DNA from 2 places in the Cryobacterium sp. M25 genome. Region 2 is predicted to be linked to the other one. Evidence: predicted binding sites of a transcription regulator. Region 2 holds the regulator's gene; the other holds the start of a gene.
The links. Region 2 encodes LexA, which represses DNA repair genes until DNA is damaged. Its sites were predicted from a motif close to TCGAACANNTGTTCGA; they were not measured.
Positions count from the first base shown of each region.

Region 1 (4,263 bases), on a different contig from region 2:
CCCGGCGAGCACCGTCCAGGCGCGGTCGATCACGGCGGGGGTGAACCCGCGCTCGAGGGCACGCATCCGCACGTACTCCTCGATCCGGGGAAGCTGCTCCGGTTTGCCAAGGTGGCGGCGGAAGACATCCGCTCGGCCGAGCCCGCAGCCGGTGAGTTCGTCGAACAGGCGCATCACCTGCTCGTGGAAGATCACCACACCCTGCGTCTCTCGGAGGAACGGCTCGAACCGAGGGTGGATGTAGTCGGGCATCACCTCCCCATGCCGGGCCTGAAGGTATTTCAGGGGCATGTTGTTCTGCATCGGCCCGGGCCGGAACAGGGAGATCTCCACGGTGAGGTCGTTGAACACCTCGGGCTGCAGCTTGCCGACCAGCTCCATCTGGCCGGGAGATTCGATCTGGAAGATGCCGAGGGTGCGAGTGGAGCGGATCAGTTCGAAGGTGTCCGGGTCGTTCAGTGGGATTCGGTCGAGGTCAATGGTCTCGCCCGACAATCGGTGATGTTCCTCGACGGCGTGGGCCATGGCCGACTGCATGCGCACACCGAGGATGTCCAGCTTGATCAGGCCCATCGGGTCCATGTCGTGCTTGTCGAACTGGGACATGGGCAGCCCCATGCCGGATGCCTGCACCGGGGTGCGGTCGAGCAGGGAGGCGTCGGAGAGGATGACGCCGCAGGGGTGCACGGAGATGTGCCGGGGAAGCCGGTCGAGTTTGGCGGTCAGGTCGACCAGCAGGTCGAGCTGCGAGGAGGCGCGCACCTCGGCGGCCAACGGCTCGAGCTCGGGCTTCTCGGCCAGGGCGCGGCGGAAGTCGCGCGCGTTGAAGCGCCACATCTGCTTGGCCACCGCGGCCACCTGCTCGTGATTCATGCCGAGGGCCAGGCCGGCGTCGCGCACGGCCCCGCGGCCGCGGTAGGCGTTCGTCATGGACATCAGCGACACCCGATCGCTGCCGAAGGTGTCGAAGAGCGTGCGATAGACGTCGTGCCTTCTGGCGGACTCGACGTCGAGGTCGATGTCGGGCAGGGTCTGCCGCTCGGGGGAGAGGAACCGCTCCCAGAGCAGCCCGTTGGAGATGGGCTCGACGGAGGAGGTGTGCAGGGCGTAGTTGAGCACCGAGCCCACCCCGGACCCGCGCGCCTGGATGCGGATGCCCATCTCCCGGATGATGTCCGCCACCCGGGCGACGGTGAGGAAGTAGCCGGCGAAACCGAGGTGCTCCACCGTCTTCAGCTCGTGCACGAGACGTGCGTGCGCAGCATCCGCCAGCGACCGGCCCGCCGGCGACGTGACGGGGTAGCGGTCGTCGATGCCGGCCCGGGCCCGGGCGTGCAGCTCGGTCAGCGGGTCGCCGCTGACGCCGATGATGCGTGCCTCCGGCATGCGCGGGTGACCCAGGCCGATGTCGGAGTCCGGGTCGAGGCTGCACCGCTCGGCAAGCTGCTCGGTGTCGCGGAACAGTCGGTCGACGGCGCCGTCGTCGTGCAGCCCGGCGTCGACGACCATGCGCGCCACCTGCCTCATGGCGACTTCGGATTTCAGCCAGGCCTGGCCGTTGGTCTGCAGCTGCTCCAGGTTCGCCAGCGCCGTTAGGGTGCGGGCCGCGTCGGCCAGGTCGGCGGTGACGGCCTCGTCGGGGGTGCCGTAGCGCACGGCGTTGGTGAGCACGGCGGGCAGCGCGGCGTGCTCGAAGAGGGCGAGCATGCGGGTGGCCGGCGTCACGCTGCCGGGAGTCCCCGGCGCCGCCAGATGGCAGACGATTTCACCCACCACCGACTGCGGCGGCAGGGCGCGCAGCCACGCGGTGAGGCAGGCCCCGGCCGCGTCGGTGTCGCGGCGCTCGACCGATTGGCCCACATCGGAGGTAGGGCCGAGCAGCACGGTGAGGCAGCGCAGTCCGGCCAGCTCGGCGAGGTGCGAGCGGGCGATGCTGGGGCGCCCCGACGCGCTGTGCGCGGCGCTGTTGTGGGCGGCGCTGACCGCGCGGCAGAGGGCCGCATAGCCACGACCGTTCATATCACCATGGGCGAGCACCACGATCCGGCCCAACGGATGCCCGTCGTCGTCGTGCACCGCGAGGTCGGCGCCCAGCCCCGGCCGGATGCCCGCGGCCGCGCAGGCGCGCACGTGCTTGACCGCGCCGTAGAGACCGTCCCGGTCGGTGAGGGCCAGGAAGGAGCCGTTCTGCGCCTGCGTCTGCTCCACCAGCGCCTGGGGGAGAGTAACGCCGAAGTGCGTGGAGTAGGCGCTCGCGACGTGGAGGTGTGCGAACATGTGTGTACTCCTCTGGCGGGCAGGTCGATGGGTGATAGATAGAACAAATGTTCGATGTAGGGAGTGTACGTCACACGGCCGACACGCGCTACCGGCAGTCTGGCTAGGCTAGGTGGCTCAGCCGTCGTTCGCCTCGTTTGGAGATCCCCATGACCACGCCCACTTCGTCCTGGACGGACTATCTCGGCCGTGCCGCCATCCGCTCCGGTCAGGCCCTGCTGGTCCTCGCCCTGCTGGTGGTGGCCATCTACGGGATCACGCAGCTCAAGCTGGTCTTCACCCCGCTCCTGATCGCCCTGATCGTGGCGTCGGCGCTGCGCCCCTTCATGCGGTTCCTGCTGGCCCGGGGGGCGAACGAATCCCTTGCCGCGGCGATCACCCTGATCTTGAGCGTCGCGGTCTTCGGTGGCGTCGTCACCCTCGTGGTGTTAGGCATCCGTGGCGAGTGGGACACCCTCTTCACCTCGGCCAGCGAGGGCCTCGACAGCCTGCAGGAACTGCTCACCAGCGGCACGCTGCCGATCGATTCCGCTCAGATCGATTCGGTGCGCGAGTCGGTCATCGACTTCGCCACCAGCAGCCAGTTCGGGTCCGGGGCCCTGGTCGGGGTCTCCGTGGCCGCCGAGATCGTGGCCGGCGTGGTGCTCGGCCTCGTCGTGCTCTTCTATTTCCTGAAGGACGGCCCCCGCATTTGGAGCTTCCTCATCCAGCCGCTCGCCGGCAAGCGGCACGAGCGGGCCGTACGCGTCGGCGTGAGCAGCGTCGAGGTATTCGGCAACTACGTGCGCGGCACGGCGATCGTCGCGTTCGTCGACGCCCTGTTCATCGGGATCGGACTGTGGATCCTGCAGGTTCCGCTGGCGCTGCCGCTCGCCGTCATCGTCTTCGTCGGCGCCTTCATCCCCATCGTCGGGGCGACGGCCGCCGGCATCCTGGCCGCACTGGTGGCCCTCGTCACGAACGACCTGACCACCGCCATCATCGTGGTCGCGATCGTGGTCGCAGTCAACCAGCTCGAGGGCAACTTCCTGTCCCCGGTGGTGCTCGGCAAGTCACTGCGCCTGCACGGCCTGGTGATCCTGCTGGCACTGACGGCCGGCACGATCCTGGGCGGCATCGTCGGCGCGGTCATCTCGGTGCCGATCGCCGCCGTGGGCTGGGCCGTCATCAAGGCCTGGAACGCTCCCACGCCGCCGGTTCCGGTAACGCCGGTTCCGGTGCCGCCGGTCGCACCGGTTGAATCGGCCCCGCCTGCCCCGCCGCTCGGGGCGGCCGGCGCGAAACCCTAGCCGATGCGCGCCAGGTTCGGTGTTGAACCAATTCGACGGAGATTCTCGTTCACAACTGCCTTTTCGGAGTTTTCAGGGCCGATTCGGGCAGAATCTCCGTCGAATTCGTTCGGGCGAGCGGTGATCAGCTGAAGGCGGAGATGCCGGTCACGGCCCGGCCGACCAACAGCGCGTTGATCTCGTAGCTGCCCTCGTAGGAGTAGATCGCCTCGGCGTCGGCGAAGATCTTGGCCATCTCGTACCGGGTGCTGATGCCGTTGCCGCCGAGCAGACCGCGGCCCAGGGCCACCGTTTCGCGCATCCGGGTCGTGCAGGTCGCCTTCGCGAGGGCCGCCTGGTCCATCGTGAGCCGCCCGCTCTCCTGCAGTCGCGCCATCTGCACCATCAGCGACAGCGACAGGGTGGCGTTGCCGATCATGCGGGAGAGCTGCTCCTGCACCAGCTGGAAGGATGCGATGGGCATGCCGAACTGGCGCCGCTCCAATGCATAGGCGCGGGCCACGTCGAAGGCGGCGAGCTGCTGGCCGACCGCCTGCCACGACACCCAGATCCGCGAGTTCCGGAGCAGCACGTTCGTGTCCTGAAAGCTCCGGCTGCCCGGCAGCCAGTTTGTGTACGGGATCCGCACCTCCGTGAGGGTGATGTCGGCGTTCTGCACGATCCGCACCGCGATCTTGTTCTCGATCGGGGTGGCCGT
Region 1 covers NZ_PJJU01000052.1:36,411-40,673, reverse strand. The annotation lists gene CXY81_RS08940 (DNA polymerase III subunit alpha) at 1-2,277, opposite strand, end outside; gene CXY81_RS08935 (AI-2E family transporter) at 2,427-3,566, shown strand; gene CXY81_RS17500 (3-hydroxyisobutyryl-CoA hydrolase) at 3,691-4,263, opposite strand, start outside.
Region 1: the regulator LexA is predicted to act here: its motif matches at 2,317-2,332, upstream of CXY81_RS08940 (DNA polymerase III subunit alpha).

Region 2 (5,681 bases):
CTCGCCGGCACCCGCCTGGTGCGCGAGTTCGAGGAGGCGAAGGCGGCCGGATTCCTGACCCGGCCCGTCATCGTCGGCCCGGTCACCTTCCTGCTGCTGAGCAAGCCCAGCGACGAGGCCCCGGCCGGATTCAGTCCGCTTGACCGCCTCGACGACCTTGTGCCGGTCTACGCCGCCCTCCTGCAGCGGCTGCGCGCCGCCGGAGCCGAATGGGTGCAGCTCGACGAGCCTGCCCTGGTCAGCGAGAGCATCGACACCCCGAGAACGGATGCCCTCGCCGGCCTCCGCTTCGCCTACAACACCCTCGGCGCCCTCGCCGAGCGTCCCGCCCTGTTCGTCGCCGCGCCGTACGGCAGCCTCGACGACGCCCTACCCGTTCTTGCCATCACCCCGGTGGAAGCCATTGGGCTTGACCTCGTGCGGGGAAGCGTGCCGGCGGAGACCCCCGGACTGGACACGACCACTCTCGTGGCCGGCATCATTGACGGCCACAATATCTGGCGCGGCGACCTGGCCGCCGCCTTCGACACGGCGGCCGGCCTGGTCCGCCTCTCGCCGCGGATCTCGGTTTCCACCTCAACCTCGCTGCTGCACGTTCCCCACGACGTCGACGATGAATCGGCGCTGGACGACGACCTGAAGAGCTGGCTGGCCTTTGCGGATCAGAAGGTCGCGCAGGTTGCCACACTCGCCCGCGGCCTCAGTCTGGGTCGCCGTGCCATCGAGACCGACCTCTCTGCGGCCTCCGCGGCCCTCGACGCGCGGGGGGTGGCTCCCGGAGTCCACGATGGCGCCGTTCGGGTGCGCGCCGACGCGCTCGCTCCGGGCGACTTCACCCGGGGCGCCTACGCAGACCGAGTGGCAGCCCAGGAGATGGCCCTCGGGCTGCCGTTCCTGCCGACGACCACGATCGGATCCTTCCCGCAGACCGGGGACATCCGTCGGGCCAGGGCGCAGCTGGTACTTGGGGTGCTGAGCACCGCGGAATACCGGGACCTGATGCGCGCCGAAATCCGTCGGGTCGTCGCGTTGCAGGAAGACATCGGCCTCGACGTGATCGTGCACGGGGAGCCGGAACGCAACGACATGGTGCAGTACTTCGCCGAGAACCTGGACGGCTTCGCGGTCACCGAGAACGGCTGGGTGCAGTCCTACGGCAGCCGGTGCGTGCGCCCGTCGATCCTCTGGGGTGACGTGTCCCGACCGCGGCCCATCACGGTCGAGTGGTCGGCGTTCACGCAGGGGCTGACGCCCAAGCCCGTCAAGGGGATGCTCACCGGTCCGGTCACGATCCTCGCGTGGTCGTTCGTGCGCGACGACCAGCCGCTGGGCGAGACGGCCAGGCAGGTGGCCCTGGCCCTCCGGGACGAGATCGCCGACCTGGAGACGGCCGGCATTCAGATCGTCCAGGTCGACGAGCCCGCGCTGCGGGAGTTGCTGCCATTGAAGCAGAAGGACCAGGCGGAATACCTCGACTGGTCGGTGGGGTCCTTCCGCCTGGCGACGGCCGGTGCGGCCGTGGCCACCCAGATCCACACCCACCTCTGCTACTCGGAGTTCGGGGTGGTCATCGACGCGATCCGCAACCTGGACGCCGATGTGACCAGCATCGAGGCGGCACGCTCTCGCATGGAGGTGGTGGGCGATATCCGGTCCCAGGGCTTCGACCACGGTATCGGCCCGGGAGTGTGGGACATCCACTCGCCGCGTGTGCCGAGCGTATCCGAACTCACCGACCTGCTCGAGCGCGCCGCGGCAGCCATCCCGGCCACCCGGCTCTGGGTGAACCCCGACTGCGGCCTCAAAACCCGCGGCTACGCCGAAACCGTCCAGTCCCTGCACAACATGCTCGCCGCCACCCGCATCCTCCGCGCCCGCCTGACCTCCTCCGTCTCCGCCTGACCCCGCCTCCACCCACACAAAAGCCGGGCACGACACCAAAAACAGTGTTCGTGCCCGGCCCACAAGACCCGGATCACAAGACCCGACCGAAATAACCATGGTGACTCAACGCACGCGCGTCTCCACGACGCTGGTCGAAACCGTCGAGACCAAGAGTCGGACTGAAGTGCTGAAGTGCTGAAGTGCTGAAGTGCTGATGTGCTGTAGTGCTGATGCCCTAAACCGACCGCAGCACTGCCACAACCTTCCCCAGAATCTCGGCGTGATCGCCGACGATGGGTTCGAAGTTGGTGTTGCGGGGCAGTAGCCAGGTGTGCCCGTCGCGCTGGCGGAAGACCTTGACGGTTGCCTCGTTGTCGAGCATGGCTGCAACGATTTCACCGTTTTCGGCGGTCTTCTGCTGCCGCACGACGACCCAGTCGCCGTCCATTATGGCGGCGTCGATCATCGATTCGCCCGACACCTTGAGCATGAACAGGTCGCCCTTGCCCACCAGCTGGCGGGGTAGCGGGAAGATCTCGTCGATCTGCTGTTCGGCGGTGATCGGGATGCCGGCGGCGATTCGACCGACGAGCGGAACCATGGCGGCGTCGCCGACCTGCACTCCGGTGTGGAAACTCTCCGAGGCTCCGGCCGTCGTGTCTTCGGGCGACTGCGGAATCTCGATGAGCACCTCCAGTGCTCGGGGACGGTTCGGGTCTCGGCGGAGGTAACCGCTCAGTTCCAGCTGGTTGAGCTGGTGGGTGACGCTCGACAGTGACGACAGGCCGACGGCGTCGCCGATCTCGCGCATGCTCGGCGGATAGCCGCGTTGGCTGACCGAGCGCTGGATGACGTCGAGGATGGCGAGCTGCTTCTCGCTGAGGCTCTTGCGCCGTCTGGTGCCGCCCTTGTCGCGGGGACCGCTGGTGTTCTGTGCCACGTTCGTCGCTCCTCGTTTTGATTGATGCGCTGGCGGCAAACAGCGAATGCCGCCGATTCACGCGAATGTCGGGGGTGCCTGATTGAGTGTCAATCAACAATCGAAACTGTATCCGCGTTGAGCCCATTAAACAAACATGTATTCGAGTGGGTCGGAGTAAATATTTCAGAAACTACCGAATAAAGCTTGATTGTTCGAATAATCGAATATACATTCGGAACATAAGTTCGCATCCGGCTCTCCCGGCCGAGAGTCGGATGCGTCTTCTCACAGGAGGTATGACATGAGCACTGCACTTGAACGAGGCGCCCCCATCGCGACCGGACGCACCCGGCTCCGACTCACCCGGCGCGGTCGCGTCGTTTTCACGTCCCTGGCTGCCTTGCCGCTCGTAGCCGTGGCCCTGGCCGTCGCCCTCAACGGAGGCATCGCCGCCGCCGAGAACTCAACCGTCGCTCGCGTGGCCACGGCCTTCGACTACGTCACTATCAAGTCGGGGCAGTCGCTCTGGCAACTTGCCGAGACAATCGCGCCCACGTCCGATCCGCGCGAGGTGATCGCCGAGATTGTGAGCCTCAACCAGCTGCCGTCCGACAGCGTGCAGCCCGGTCAGCGGCTGGCGCTTCCGAACGACCTGTGAACTACCCGCGGCGAGCCCCCGCCGGTCTCACCCCGGTAACATGGGGGGAGTGACCAGTCTCAACGATCTGCCCCTTCGCGATAATCTGCGCGGACTCACTCCCTATGGGGCGCCGCAGTTGCACGTGCCGGTGGCTCTCAACGTGAACGAGAACACCCACGGCATCCCGGCTGAGGTGGCGCAGGACATCGTGGCGGCATTGGCTCTGGCGGTCACGACCGTGAACCGATACCCCGATCGGGAGTTCACCGAGCTGCGGGATTCCCTCGCCCGTTATCTTGGTCACGGCCTCACCCGAAAGAACATTTGGGCCGCCAACGGTTCCAACGAGGTTCTTCAGCAGGTGCTGCAGGCCTTCGGCGGCCCGGGTCGGTCCGTGCTCGGCTTCGCGCCGACCTACTCCATGTACCCTCTGCTCGCCTCCGGCACCGGCACCCGCTGGATCGCGGGTGGTCGTGACGCAAAGTTCGAACTCTCACCGGCCACGGCGCTCGAGTGGGTCGACCGGGTTGCCCCTGACGTCGTCTTCCTCTGCTCGCCGAACAACCCCACCGGCACGCCCCTGTCCCTGGAAACGATCGAGGCCGTCTACGATGCGAGCGACGGCATCGTCGTCGTCGACGAGGCGTACGCCGAGTTCGGGACGGATGACGCGCCAACCGCCCTGAGCCTGCTTCCCGGCCGGGAGCGCCTGCTGGTGTCCCGCACCATGAGCAAGGCGTTCGCCTTCGCCGGTGTGCGCGTCGGCTATCTGGCCGCCGATCCCGCTGTGACGGATGCCCTCCGCTTGGTTCGTCTGCCCTACCACCTGTCCGCGCTCACCCAGGCTGCCGCGGTCGCCGCGCTCGTCCACACGCCCGCGATGCTTGCCATGGTCGACGACATCCGCGGGCAGCGGGACCGCATCGTGAGCGAACTGGCCCGGCTTGGCTACACTCCGCTGCGCAGTGCGAGCAACTTCGTGCTGTTCGGCGGCGTTGAGGACCCTCGGGCCACCTTCGAGGCGCTGCTGGCGGAAGGCATCCTTGTGCGCGACGTCGGCATCCCGGGCCACCTGCGGGTCAGCGCCGGCACCGAGGCCGAGACCACGGCGTTCCTCGACGCCCTCGAGGCGCTTGGGCGGTCGTGAACGGCTCGGGCCAATAAACTAGCCGTATGAGCTTCTCTTTCGCGACCACCTCGCCCCGTTTCGCCCACCTGCAGCGCGAGACCAGCGAGTCGAGCATCGACCTGTCGCTCAATCTCGACGGCACCGGTGAGTCGGACATCCAGACGTCGGTCCCGTTCTTCGATCACCTGCTCACGGCCTTCGCGAAACACTCGTTGACCGACCTCACCGTGCGCGCCCGCGGCGACATCGAGATCGATGTGCACCACACGGTCGAGGACGTCGGCATCCTGCTCGGCCAGGCGATCAAGCAGGCTCTCGGGGACAAATCCGGCATCTCCCGCTACGGTGACGCCGTCGTGCCGCTCGACGAGGCCCTCGTACAGGCCGTCGTCGACATTTCCGGGCGCCCCTACCTCGTGCACCAGGGCGAGCCGGCCGGTTTCGAGTTCCACCTGATCGGCGGCCACTTCACCGGCTCCATGGTGCGCCACGTGTTTGAGGCTATCGCCTTCAACGGCGGCCTCACGGTGCACGTCACCGTGCAGGGCGGCCGCGACCCGCACCACATCGCCGAAGCCGAATTCAAGGCGTTCGCCCGCGCGTTCCGCCAGGCGAAGGCGCTCGACCCGCTGGTGTCCGGCGTCCCCTCGACCAAGGGTGCGCTGTGACCAGCGTCGTTGTCCTCGACTACGGCACCGGAAACGTGCACTCCGCCGTCAAGGCACTCGAACTCGCCGGGGCCGAGGTGACGCTGACCAGCGACCGCCGTCAGGCGCTTGAGGCCGACGGGCTCGTCGTGCCCGGCGTGGGCGCGTTCAGCGCCGTCATGCAGGCTCTGAAGGCGGTGCACGGCGACGAGATCATCGACCGCCGGATCGCGGGCGGACGCCCGGTGCTGGGCATCTGCGTGGGCATGCAGATCATGTTCGAGCACGGCGTCGAACGCGGCGTGGACACGGAGGGGCTGGGCGAATGGCCCGGCACCGTGACGCAGCTGACGGCGCCGGTGCTGCCGCACATGGGCTGGGACACGGTCACGCCGGGGGAGGGCTCGACGCTGTTCCATGGCCTCGAGCAGGAGCGCTTCTACTTCGTGCACTCCTACG
Region 2 covers NZ_PJJU01000058.1:26,494-32,174, reverse strand. The annotation lists gene metE (5-methyltetrahydropteroyltriglutamate--homocysteine S-methyltransferase) at 1-1,902, shown strand, start outside; gene lexA (transcriptional repressor LexA) at 2,120-2,824, opposite strand; gene CXY81_RS14500 (LysM peptidoglycan-binding domain-containing protein) at 3,108-3,464, shown strand; gene CXY81_RS14495 (histidinol-phosphate transaminase) at 3,514-4,593, shown strand; gene hisB (imidazoleglycerol-phosphate dehydratase HisB) at 4,620-5,243, shown strand; gene hisH (imidazole glycerol phosphate synthase subunit HisH) at 5,240-5,681, shown strand, end outside.